One region of the Delftia sp. WY8 genome, then DNA from elsewhere that is predicted to be linked to it. Evidence: predicted binding sites of a transcription regulator. Region 1 holds the regulator's gene; the other holds the start of a gene.
What was found. The regulator HrcA, encoded in region 1, represses chaperone genes, less so after heat shock. The targets are predictions, from matches to a motif close to TTAGCACTCNNNNNNNNNGAGTGCTAA.
Positions count from the first base shown of each region.

Region 2: rpoH (RNA polymerase sigma factor RpoH) is a predicted target of HrcA. The motif match lies at 1,965-1,991, and genes of this name have one in related genera.

Region 1 covers NZ_CP049795.1:4,947,114-4,953,447, forward strand. The annotation lists gene rapZ (RNase adapter RapZ) at 1-871, opposite strand, end outside; gene recN (DNA repair protein RecN) at 876-2,651, opposite strand; gene G4D77_RS22775 (NAD kinase) at 2,654-3,550, opposite strand; gene hrcA (heat-inducible transcriptional repressor HrcA) at 3,581-4,585, shown strand; tRNA gene G4D77_RS22785 (tRNA-Ile) at 4,653-4,731, shown strand; tRNA gene G4D77_RS22790 (tRNA-Arg) at 4,900-4,976, shown strand; gene G4D77_RS22795 (CHASE2 domain-containing protein) at 5,056-6,334, opposite strand, start outside.
Region 2 covers NZ_CP049795.1:2,195,536-2,201,869, forward strand. The annotation lists gene G4D77_RS10080 (NAD(P)/FAD-dependent oxidoreductase) at 1-620, shown strand, start outside; gene G4D77_RS10085 (2,3-butanediol dehydrogenase) at 690-1,757, shown strand; gene rpoH (RNA polymerase sigma factor RpoH) at 2,022-2,966, shown strand; gene G4D77_RS10095 (Bug family tripartite tricarboxylate transporter substrate binding protein) at 3,072-4,064, shown strand; gene G4D77_RS10100 (sterol desaturase family protein) at 4,098-4,844, shown strand; gene G4D77_RS10105 (fatty acid desaturase) at 4,841-5,776, shown strand; gene G4D77_RS10110 (iron-containing redox enzyme family protein) at 5,792-6,334, shown strand, end outside.

The DNA.
Region 1 (6,334 bases):
TGGGGGTGGGGCGGCTGTCCAGCGAGCGGTGCCGGCACAGGGTGGGCCAGCGCGGGGCGAAGTGCCGCGCCAGTTCCTCGACCAGGAAGACCGAGCGGTGCTGTCCCCCCGTGCAGCCGATGGCCACGGTGACATAGCTGCGGTGGTTGCTGGCCATCATGTCCAGCCAGGACTCCAGGAACTGCTGGATGTCTCGGCGCATCTGGTCCACGCCGGGCTGCTGGCGCAGGAACTCGGCCACGGGCGCATCCATGCCGGTCAGCGGGCGCAGCTGGGGTTCGTAGTGCGGATTGGGCAGCATGCGCACATCGAATACATAGTCGGAATCCGAGGGCAGGCCGTGCTTGAAGCCGAAGGACTGGAAGACCAGGGTCATCTGGCCCACCGGGGCCGCAATCAGCTCCTTGATATAGCTTTGCAGCTGGGACGAGCGCAGGTGGCTGGTGTCGATGACATGCGATTTCTCGCGCAATTCGCCCAGCAGTTCGCGCTCGGTTTCTATGTCCTGCACCAGGGCGCGGCGGCCCTCGGCGACAGGCCCTTGCGACAGAGGATGGCGGCGCCGCGTTTCGGAGAAGCGCCGCACCAGGGTGCCCGTGGTGGCGTCCAGAAAGACCAGGTGGGGCACGACACCCTGGCGCTGCAGCCGCTCCAGCTGCCCGGGCAGGTGGGGCAATCCCCCGGCGCTGCGCGCATCCATGGCGATGGCCACCTTGTTGCTGTGGCGGCCGTGCTCCAGTTCGACGAAGGCGGACAGTAGCTCGGGAGGCAGGTTGTCCACGCAGTAGTAGCCGGCATCCTCCAGCGCATGCAGGGCGACGGATTTGCCCGATCCGGACATCCCGGTGATCAGCACGATCTCAAGCGACATGGCATCAGCCTCCATTGGTGTTGCGCGCGCCGTTGGCCGCACGGCCCGGCTTGGGCCGGGTACGCTGCGCGTCGGCCTGCGGCCGCTGCCGGCCGGGCCTGCGCGGCGCCGGGCGGGGCGGGGGTGCCTGGCGCGCCATGGCCAGCATTTCGCGGGCATGGGCCATCGTGGTTTCGGACTGGCGCTCGCCGCCCAGCATGCGGGCCAGCTCTGCCTCGCGCGCGGTGCTGTCCAGCGGCTGCACGGTGCTGAGCGTGCCCTGCCTTGCGCGCTGCTTGGCCACCAGATAGTGGTGGTCGGCACAGGCCGCGACCTGCGGCAGATGGGTGACGGACAGCACCTGGCGCGATCGGCCCAGCGCATGCATGAGGCGGCCCACGGTCTCGGCGACGGCGCCGCCCACGCCCGAGTCCACCTCGTCGAAGATCAGCGTGCCGGCCTCGCCCAGCTCGCTGGTGGTCACGGCAATGGCCAGCGAAATGCGCGACAGCTCGCCGCCCGACGCCACCTTGGCAATCGGCTTGGGGCTGGCTCCAGGATGGCCGGCGACCAGGAAGGCCACGCTGTCCACGCCAAAGGCACCGGGAGAATCGGCTGTGGACAGGGCGGCCTCGAACAGGCCGCCTTCCATGCCCAGGCCCTGCATGGCCTGGGTGATGGCGCGCGACAGGCGCGGCGCAGCCAGGGCGCGTTGCTGCGACAGCACCCGGGCGCTGGCCTGGTAGTGCTGCTGCGCGGATTGCTCTGCAGCGTGCAGGGCCTCTATGTCCACGGCGGCATCCAGCTGCTGCAGCTCCTGGCGCCAGCCGGCCAGCAGTGCCGGCAGCTCATCGGGCGTGCGGCGGTAGCGGCGCGCCAGCTGCATCCACAGCGACAGGCGTGCATCCAGCTCGGCCAGGCGTTCGGGGTCCAGGTCGGCGCGGCGCAGATAGGCCTGCAGCGAATGGCGCGCATCCTGCACCTGGGCCGTGCACGAGGCCAGCACGTCGGCGATGTTCTGGAACTCGGGCTCCAGGTGTTCCTGGTTCTGTATCAGATGGCTGGCGCGGCCCAGCGGAGTGATCACGCCGGCCTCGTCGTCCTCCAGCATCTGCAGCGTGGTCTGGGCGGTGTCTATCAGGGTCTGGGCATGCGACAGGCGCGTGTGCTGGGCATTAAGCTCGTCCCACTCGTCGGCCTGCGGGGCCAGCTTGTCGAGTTCGGTGATCTGCCACTGCAGCCGTTCGCGTTCGCGCTGCAGGCTGTCCTGGGCGGATTGCGCATGCTGCAGGGCTTGTCGTGCCTGGCTCCAGCGGCTCCAGCAGGCCTGGACCTCGCGGCTGTCTATGCCTGCATAGGCGTCCAGCAGCGCGCGTGCTGCGTCGGGTCGCGTGAGGCTTTGCCAGGCATGCTGGCCGTGGATGTCGATCAGCTGCTCGCCCAGGGCGCGCAGCTGCGTGGCCGTGGCCGGCGTGCCGTTGATCCAGGCGCGGCTGCGGCCCTGGGTGTCCACCGTGCGCCGCAGCAGCAGGCTGTTGTCCTCGCAGGCCAGGCCTGCCGCCTCCAGCCAGGGGCGCAGCCGCGCGCAGCCGTCGAACTCCACGCAGATATCGGCCTGGGGGCAGCCTTCGCGCACCACGTCGGCGTCGGCGCGGGCGCCCAGGGCCAGCTGCAATGCATCGATCAGGATGGATTTGCCGGCGCCGGTCTCGCCGGTCAGCACGGTGAAGCCCGCATGCCAGTCCAGATCCAGGGCCTGCACGATCACGAAGTCGCGCAGCACGATGCGCTTGAGCGCCATGGTCAGGCGCCTCCCTCGTTCCAGCCCAGTTTCTTGCGCAGCGTGGCGAAGTAGTTCCAGCCCTTGGGGTGCAGAAAGCGCACGCTGTGGTGGGCGCGGCTCACGAGGATGCGGTCGCCGTGCTGCAGCGAGGCCAGCGACTGCATGTCGAAATTGGCGCTGACATCGCGCCCGGCCACGACTTCGATCGTGACCTCGTTGGCATCGGACAGCACGATGGGGCGATTGGACAGGTTGTGCGGCGCAATGGGTGCCATGACCCAGGCGGGGATGGACGGATGCATCATCGGCCCGCCAGCGGACAGGGCATAGGCCGTGGAGCCCGTGGGCGTGGCCACGATCAGGCCGTCGGCGCGCTGGTTGGAGACAAAGCGGCCGCCGACCTCGATGCGCAACTCCACCATGCCGGAGGTGCCGCCGCGGTTGACCACCACGTCGTTCATGGCCAGGGCCTCGAACACGCATTCGCCCTCGCGGATCACGCGGGCGCACATCAGGGGACGCAGGTCTTCTTCGTACTCGCCCTGCAGCATGGGGGTGAGCGTGGCCTCGAAGTCCTCCAGCGCGATGTCGGTGACAAAGCCCAGGCGGCCCTGGTTCACCCCGATCAGGGGCGTTCCGTATTGCGCCAGGTGCCGGCTCACGCCGAGCATGGTGCCGTCGCCGCCGACGACCAGGCCCAGGTCGCAATGCCTGCCCAGGCCATCGACATCGAGGGTGGGGTAGTCTGTGAGCCCTGCGTGCAGGGCCGATTGGGTATCGAGCACGACTTCGCAGCCCTGGCGCCTGAGGAAGTCCGCAATGCGCTCGAGCGCGTTGCTGGCATTCTCGGACGGGGCGCTTGCGCTGGGAGCGTGGTACTTCCCGATCAAGGCAACGTGGCGAAACGTGGACGTCATTTCTGGAAATTACATCATTAAAATCATCACATGCTCGACGAACGTGCCAAGTTGTTGCTCAAAGCGCTGATCGAGCGTTACATCGCTGACGGCCAGCCTGTGGGCTCGCGGACCCTGTCGCGTGCGTCGGGGCTTGAATTGTCGCCTGCCACGATACGCAATGTGATGGCTGACCTCGAAGACCTGGGGTTGATCATCAGTCCGCACACCTCGGCCGGCCGCATTCCGACCGCCCGGGGCTACCGGCTGTTCGTGGACACCATGCTCACGGCGGACCGTGCAGATATCGTGACGCCCGAGCTCGTGCCCGAGCAGCCGCAGAAAGTCATAGCCAACGCCGCCAATCTGCTGTCCAGCCTTTCCCAGTTCGTGGGCGTGGTGCTGGTGCCTCGCCGTACCTCGGTGTTCAAGCACATCGAATTCGTGCGACTGTCGGAGCGGCGCTTTCTGGTCATCATCGTCTCGCCCGACGGTGACGTGCAAAACCGCGTCATCTTCACCGACGTGGATTACTCGGCCTCTCAGCTGATCGAGGCATCGAACTTTCTCAACAGCCACTACGCAGGCCTGGCCATGGAAGAGGTGCGCGAGCGCCTCAAGGGCGAGGTCGAGCTTTTGCGCGGCGAGGTGGCCACCCTCATGCAGGCAGCCGTCAACGTGGGCACGGAGGCCATGACCAGTGCCCAGGAGGACGTGGTCATCGCGGGCGAGCGCAACCTGCTGTCGGTCAGCGATTTCTCCAGCGACATGGGCAATCTGCGCCGCGCCTTCGACCTGTTCGAGCAAAAGACCCAGATCCTCAGGCTGCTGGATTTCTCCAGCCAGGCTGAAGGTGTGCGCATCTACATCGGGGGCGAAAGCCAGGTCGTGCCCTTCGAGGAGCTGTCCGTGGTCAGCGCGCCCTACGAGCTCGACGGCAAGGTGGTGGGCACGCTGGGCGTGATCGGCCCCACCCGCATGCACTACGACCGCATGATCCAGATCGTGGACATCACCTCCAAGCTGGTCAGCAACGCGCTGAGCCACAAGCGCTGAGCCGCGCAGGTTAGGATCTACAATAGCTGTTTGCCATGGCGTGCATCCGCGCTGCCTTGGTGAATCAGGGGCCTTAGCTCATGCTTGGTTAGAGCAGCGGACTCATAATCCGTTGGTGCCCAGTTCGACTCTGGGAGGCCCTACCATTCATTGGTATGAAAAAGCCTGCCGCCTTTCCGGGCGGCAGGCTTTTTTGCTGGGCGCGACGCTGCCGGCTGGCATGGCTGCCATTGAATGCGACTTCCAGGTTTTTTGCAGAAATATGGCGCTTTTGCCTGGAAGCTCCAAAACCCGCTGCTACAATGCGAAGCGTTGCGGCTGTAGCTCAGCTGGATAGAGTACTTGGCTACGAACCAAGGGGTCGTGGGTTCGATTCCTGCCAGCCGCACCAAAAAACGCAAAGCCCTGAAGTTGAAAGACTTCAGGGCTTTTTCGTTTTCACGGGCCCTCCGCCGGGATGACACCCCCGGTCAGGCTTGCTGCGCCTTCGGCAGCACGATGCTGAAGGTGCTTCCCTGGCCTGGCGCGCTTTCTATCTGCAGCTGCCCGCCATGGCGGGCAGCCACGGTGCGGACAAAGGCCAGCCCAAGGCCTGCGCCGTCCAGGTGCTGATGGTGGTCCAGGCGCTCGAAGGGCTGGCTCAGGCGGGCGACGGCCTGCGCATCCATGCCGGGTCCGTGGTCCCGGATGGCGATGCGGCAATGGCCGGCGTCCTGCAGCAGCAGGCATTGCACCGTGGCGCCGCTTGCCGGTTGCCCGTGCGCTCCGTACTTGATGGCGTTGCCGATCAGGTTGACGGCTGCGCGGTGGAGCATGCCCGGGTCGCCCAGCACGGGGCATTCCTGCTCGGGCAGGCTGAATTCCAGCTGCACATGGGCGGCGCTGGCCTGGGCCCAGCAGCTTTCCACGGCCTGGTCCAGCACCAGGCCCAGGTCCAGCTGCTGCTGGCGCAGCGCCTGCTGCTGGGCACGAGCCAGGTGCACGAAATCGTCGGCCAGCTGCAGGGAGGCCTGGGCATAGCCTTCGATGCGCGGGAGCAGCATGCCCAGGTCGGGCGCTTGTACGGAACCACGCTGCATCTCCAGCAAGGTGATGATGGATGCCACGGGCGCCCGGATGTCGTGCGAGATGAACTGCATGGCCTGGTCGCGCTGGGCCTGGGCGCTGCGCAGATCGCTGATATCGACCAGGGTGATCAGCCAGCCCGTGGTGGGCGGAGCCTCGAAGGCCTGGACCAGCAGCATCAGGCTGCGGCCGCGGCCGTCGCGCCCCTCGCTGCTGAGCGGCAGGCCGCCGGCGGCAAGCGCCCTGGCCGTGAGCAGTGGGCTGCCGGCTTGCGGGCCGGGCGCCGTGTCCAGCGCCCGCAGGCCATCGAGCAGCCTGGGAAGGGAGTCGCCAGCGCGCAGGTCGTGATCCAGGCTGCGCGCATAGGCATGGGCCGCGGCATTGGCCAGCAGCACATGGCCCTGGCGGTCGCAGACAAAGGTGGGCGAGGGCAACTGGCGCAGGCTTTCGCTGACGAAATGGTGCAGGGCGCGCAGTTGCCGCGAAGCCTGCTCGACGGCGGCAATGCGCTGGTCCAGCAGGTCGCCGCCCAGGCGCAGCGCGGTGGGCAGGCCCTGGCCCTGCAGGTCTCGCAGTTCCAGCGCCAGAAAGCGGGCGGCGGCGCGCAGGCGCAGCCAGCTCCACAGCGGATAGGCCAGGGCCAGGCCCAGAAGGGCTGCGGCAGGGGCCGTCTGCACCTGCAAG
Region 2 (6,334 bases), 2.8 Mb from region 1:
CGGACCTGATCTTTGCCTCGCTGCCCTACCGCATCATGGCCGACTTCCAGGTGCCGGTGTACAACCGCATCCGCGAGCGCGACGCTCAGTTCTACCGCCAGCTGGAGGCGACCGGCTTCATGCTGGACTTCGGGGATGACGACTCGGGCCTTTTCATGAAGTACCTGCGCCGCGCCTCGGGCTACTACATCGACGTGGGGGCCTGCGATCTGGTGATCGACGGCAGCATCAAGCTGCAGGCGGGCAAGCAGATCAGCCACCTGTCGGAAAACGCGGTGGTGCTGGCCGATGGCACCGAGCTGCCGGCGGACCTGGTGGTCTACGCGACCGGCTATGGCTCCATGAACGGCTGGGTGGCCGACCTGATCAGCCAGGAGGTGGCGGACAAGGTAGGCAAGGTCTGGGGCCTGGGCTCGGACACCACCAAGGACCCGGGACCGTGGGAGGGCGAGCAGCGCAACATGTGGAAGCCCACGCAGCAAGAGGCGCTGTGGTTCCACGGCGGCAACCTGCACCAGTCGCGCCACTACTCGCTGTACCTGGCGCTGCAGCTCAAGGCGCGGCAGGAAGGCCTGCCGGTGCGTGTCTATGACCTGCAGCAAGTTCATCACCTGCGGTAAGGCCGAATAATCGCCATGGGGCGGCTGTGCCGCCCGCCAACCCAGCCTTGCAAAACAGAAAGTTCAATCATGAAAGCAGCACGTTTCCACGACCGGGGCGACATCCGCATCGAGGACATCCCCGAACCCGTGGTGGAGCCCGGCACCGTGGGCATCGAAGTGGCCTGGTGCGGCATCTGCGGCACGGATCTGCATGAGTTCATGGAAGGGCCGATCTTCATCCCGCCCTGCGGCCACCCGCATCCCATCTCGGGCGAGTCCGCACCCATCACCATGGGGCATGAGTTCTCGGGCGTGGTGTACGCCGTGGGCGCGGGGGTGGACGATATCCAGGTCGGCCAGCATGTGGTGGTGGAGCCCTACATCGTGGCCGACGATGTGCCCACGGGGCCGGGCGACAACTACCACCTGTCCAAGGACATGAACTTCATCGGCCTGGGCGGGCGCGGTGGCGGGCTGTCCGAGCGGATTGCCGTCAAGCGCCGCTGGGTGCATCCCATCTCCGATGCCATTCCACTGGACCAGGCCGCGCTGATCGAGCCGCTGTCCGTGGGCCACCATGCCTACACCCGCAGCGGAGCGAAGGCCGGCGATGTGGCACTGGTGGGCGGCGCCGGCCCCATCGGCCTGCTGCTGTCGGCCATCCTCAAGGCCAAGGGCCTGACCGTCGTCATCACCGAGCTCAGTGCCAAGCGCAAGCAAAAGGCGCGTGAATCGGGCGTGGCCGATCACATCCTGGACCCCTCCGAGGTGGACGTGGTGGCCGAGGTGATGAAGCTCACCGGCGGCAAGGGCGTGGATGTGTCGTTCGAATGCACCAGCGTGAACAAGGTGCTGGACACGCTGGTGGCCGCGACGAAGGCCACGGGCGTGGTGGTGATCGTGTCCATCTGGAGCCATCCGGCCACCATCAACGTGCACAGCGTGGTCATGAAGGAGCTGGACGTGCGCGGCACCATCGCCTACTGCAACGACCACCAGGAAACCATCAAGCTGGTCGAGGAGGGCAAGATCAACCTCGAGCCCTTCATCACCCAGCGCATCCAGCTCGATGACCTGGTGGCCCAGGGCTTTGACACGCTGATCCACAACAACGAGTCGGCGGTGAAGATCATCGTGCAGCCACGGTTCAAATAGCCGCTGGGCACCGCGACTGCACGAACCTGGATCTTTCGTGCCGGTCGCCGGCGGAGCCGGGCGCAAAGGGGTCAAAACCCGGCGGGGGCCGACACATGCCTCCCGCCGGCAAGCAGGGTTTCCAAAAATCGCTCAGACTAGCCAGAAGCGACTTTTGCAGTACCGAAGATTTCTGCAACCGACTGAAAAACCCGCGGAACTTCGGCTTTAGCACTCAATCCTAACGAGTGCTAATATGAAGGAATGGAAGAAAGGAACTCTGCAATGACAAACGCCTCCGGCTCCATTGCGACCACCTTGGCGCCCGCTAACCCCTGGGCCCTGGTGCCGCCTCTGGGCAATCTGGATGCCTACATTTCCGCGGTCAACCGCCTGCCCATGCTCACCCTCGAGGAAGAGCAGGACTACGCCCGCAAGCTCAAGGAACACAGTGACCTGGACGCCGCAGGGCGTCTGGTGATGTCCCACCTGCGCCTGGTGGTGTCCATCTCGCGCCAGTACCTGGGTTACGGCCTGCCCCACGGCGACCTGATCCAGGAAGGCAATGTCGGCCTGATGAAGGCCGTCAAGCGCTTCGATCCCGATCAGAACGTGCGCTTGGTGAGCTACGCCATGCACTGGATCAAGGCCGAGATCCACGAGTACATCCTCAAGAACTGGCGCATGGTCAAGGTCGCCACGACCAAGGCCCAGCGCAAGCTGTTCTTCAACCTGCGCTCCATGAAGCAGGGACTGAAGTCCGACGCCGCCATGGCCGAGGACGGCGCCATGCTGCGCGACACGCTGACCTCCGGCGAGATCGACGCCATGGCCGAGAAGCTCAACGTCAAGCGCGAAGAAGTCATGGAGATGGAAACGCGCCTGGCCGGTGGCGACGTGCTGCTGGACCCCTCGCCCAGCGATGATGGCGAGCAGGCCTTCGGCCCCATCGCCTATCTGGCCGACGGCGCACATGAGCCCACGGCCATGATCGAGTCGCGCCAGCGTGACCACCTGGCCACCGACGGCATTGCCATGGCGCTGGATTCGCTGGACGACCGCAGCCGCCGCATCGTCGAGGAGCGCTGGCTCAAGGTCAACGATGACGGCTCGGGCGGCATGACGCTGCATGAGCTGGCCGCCGTGTATGGCGTGAGCGCCGAGCGCATTCGCCAGATCGAGGTGGCTGCCATGAAGAAGATGAAGAAGGCCCTGGCCGAGTTCGCCTGATGGCCTGACGGCCTGACGGCCTGGGCTGACAGGCTGCTTCAAGACAAACCCGGATAATCTCCGGGTTTTTTATTGCCCGCAGCCTTTGCGGCCCCCACGTACCCCATGCCCGCCAGCGCCATCTCGCCACTACGCCGCCTCTTCGCCAATGCCTTGGCCACCGCCCTGGCTTCGGCCCTGCTGCCTTGCGCCGCCGTGGCGGGCGACCAGTGGCCCAGCAGGCCCCTGCATCTGATCGTGGGCTTTCCCGCGGGCTCCTCCCCCGACCTCACGGCGCGCGCCCTGGCCGAGCCGCTGGAAAAGCGTCTGGGCCAGCCCGTCATCGTCGAGAACAAGGTGGGAGCAGGCGGCAACATTGCAGGCGAGCAGGTGGCCCGTGCGCGCGATGGCCATACCTTCAGCGTGATGATCAACGGCAACCTGACGATTGCCCGCCTGCTCAACCCCGCCGTGCGCTACGACCCCGTCAAGGACCTGCAGCCCGTCAGCCTGATCGGCGTGGCACCCCTGGTGCTGGTGGCGCCGGCCGGCGCGCCCGAGGGCCGGGCCTTCCTGGAGGCCGCTGCCCAGGCCGGCAGCCGCTGGAGCTACGGCTCGCCCGGCGTGGGCACCGTGGGCCACCTGGGCATGGAGCTGCTCAAGAGCCGCTCCGCGCTCAGGCCCGAGCACATTCCCTATCCCGGCTACCCGCAGGTGTTCAACGCCATCCAGGGCGGCGACCTGCAGCTGTCCATGCTGCCGCCCGCGCTGGCCATGGCCCAGGTCCAGGCCGGCAAGCTGCGCGGCGTGGCCGTGACCTCGGCCGCGCGCAGCCCGCTGGCGCCGGGCCTGCCCAGCCTCAAGGAGCTGGGCGTGGGCGATTTCGACCTGGAGATCTGGAACGCCGTGGCCGCGCCCAAGGCCATGCCCGCCGCCCATGTGCACAAGCTGGCCGAGGCCGTGAGCGAGATCGTGCGCTCGCCCGAGATGCGCGCGCGCCTGGCCGCCCAGGGCTGGCAGGCCGTGGGCAGCTCGCCCGAAGGCCTGGCCCTGCGCATGCGCCAGGACGTGGCGACGCTGGGCCGCATCATCCGCGAACAGGGCATACGCGCACAATGATGCGCCCAGTGACGTGCCCTCTTTGACACCCCCATGACCGCAGCCCAAGCCTTTACCGAACTCAACGCCTGGCAGGTCATGGCCTGGGGCCTGGCCTTCTTTGGCGTGCTCTACCTGGCCGGCGGCTGGGGCATGACGGCGCTCACGCGCTGGCTGCAGCGGCGCGGCGTGGGCCGCGTGCTGGACACGCGCCCGCTCAAGCCCGACCAGTTGCAGCGCGAATGGCGCCAGTCGCTGCATTCGGTGCTGATCTTCGGCATCGGCATGATCGTGCCCTGGGGCCTTCTGCAACTGGGGTGGGCGCGGCTGGAGCCCGATGCAGGCCCCTGGCGCATTGCCGTCGAAATCGTGGTGCTGCTGATCTGGAACGATGTGCATTTCTGGATCAACCACCGCCTGCTGCATACGCGGCTGCTGGGGCGCTTTCATGGTGACCATCACCGCTCCATCGTCACCACGCCGTGGTCCACCTACAGCTTCCATCCCATCGAGGCGCTGATGCTGGGCAACGTCATCCTGTTGCCCATGGTGGTGCATGACTTCAGTTTCTGGTCGCTGGCCTCGGTGCCGGTACTCAGCCTGCTGCTGAACGTCATAGGCCACTCCAACTACGACTTCTTTCCCGGGGTGTCCGACACGCATGCGCTGGCCGCCAGCCGGCGCCACCACCTGCACCATGCCCGGCCCAACGGCAACTATGGCTTTGCGCTGGCCTTCATGGACCGGCTGATGCGCACGCGCGTGGCCCTGCCCGCCACGGCCCGGCCCAGGACGGAATGAGCCGACCGCCTGCTCGCCACGTCCAGCCCCGGCTGCCCCGGCTGCGCCACGGGCGCGACCTGCAGTCGCTGGCCTATCTGGTGGCGCTGCCGCTGATCGTGTGGTGGCAGTGGCAGCATGGCTGGAACCTGTGGCTCTACGGGATCGAGCTGTTCCTCACGCTGGGCGTGGGCGTCATCCACCACAACCACACGCATTTGCGCATGTGGCGCGGGCGCTGGGCCAACCGCTTCACCGACTACTGGCTGACCCTGCTGCAGGGCCACCCGACCTTTGTGTTCTGGCCCGCCCATGTGGCCAACCACCACCGCTTCCGCCACGGCCCGCGCGACATGGCACGCACCTACCGCTTCGGCGGCGACCACAACCATCTGCTGGGCTACCTCCTGCACCCGCTGCAGGCCGGCTGGGTGCTGTACCCGCTGTTCCTGCGCTGGCTGGGCCAGCTGCGGCGGCATTGGCCCGGCGCCTTTCGCTACTGCATGGGCCAGTACCTGCTGTGGCTGGGCAGCTGGGCGCTGCTGCTATCGCTGGATTGGCAAAAGGCCTTGCTGCTGGTGATCGTTCCCCAGTTGCATGGCCTGCACTGGCTGCTGGCCACCAACTACCTGCAGCACGCCCATGCCGATGGCCGGCCACTGACGCGCGGCCAGCGGCTGGACAGCGCCACGCCACTGAACTACGCGCGCAACTTCGAGGGCTGGGTCAATCCGCTGCTGTTCAACATCGGCCTGCACACGGCCCACCACGAGCGGCCCCAGGCCCACTGGTCAGAGCTCACGCGCCTGCACAGCGAGCACTACCGCCAGCGCGTGGCTCCCGCGCTCAACGAAGGCGGACTGCTACCCTACATGGCCCGCGTCTTCGTGCTCGGCACGGTCTGGCCGCCGGCGCGCACGCGCGCGCAAATGCCTCCCGGAACATACGACTGATACGTCCCAGAACCCATGCCCGTCGCCTATTCCAACGTCTATCTGCATGCCGCAGGCATGTTCCTGCCCGGTGAACCCGTGGACAACGCAGGCATGGATGCCTACGTGGCGCCGCTCAACCGCCTGTCCGAGCGCCTCAAGCGCCGCATCCTGGCCGAGAACGGCATTGTCCAGCGCCACTACGCCATCGACGCCGAAGGCCGCACCGTGCACAGCAACACGGCCATGGCCGCCCAGGCCATCCAGGACTGCCTGGCGCAGGCCGGGCGCGCGCTGGGCGATGTGGGCTTCCTGGCCAGCGGTTCCTCGGGCGGCGATGCGCTCATGCCCGGCTTTGCCAGCATGATCCAGGGCGAGATGGCCGCGCCGCCCATGGAGACCCTGTCCGTGCACGGCGTCTGCGCCGCCAGCGTGGGCGCGCTGCAGGCGGCGGCCCAGGCCGTGGACCGCGCGCCCGACTCGCTGGCCCTGGCCGTGGCCAGCGAAATGCCCTCGCGCCTGTTCAAGCGCTCGCGCTTCGCGGCCCAGGGATACAACACGGATTTCGACGCCCACTTC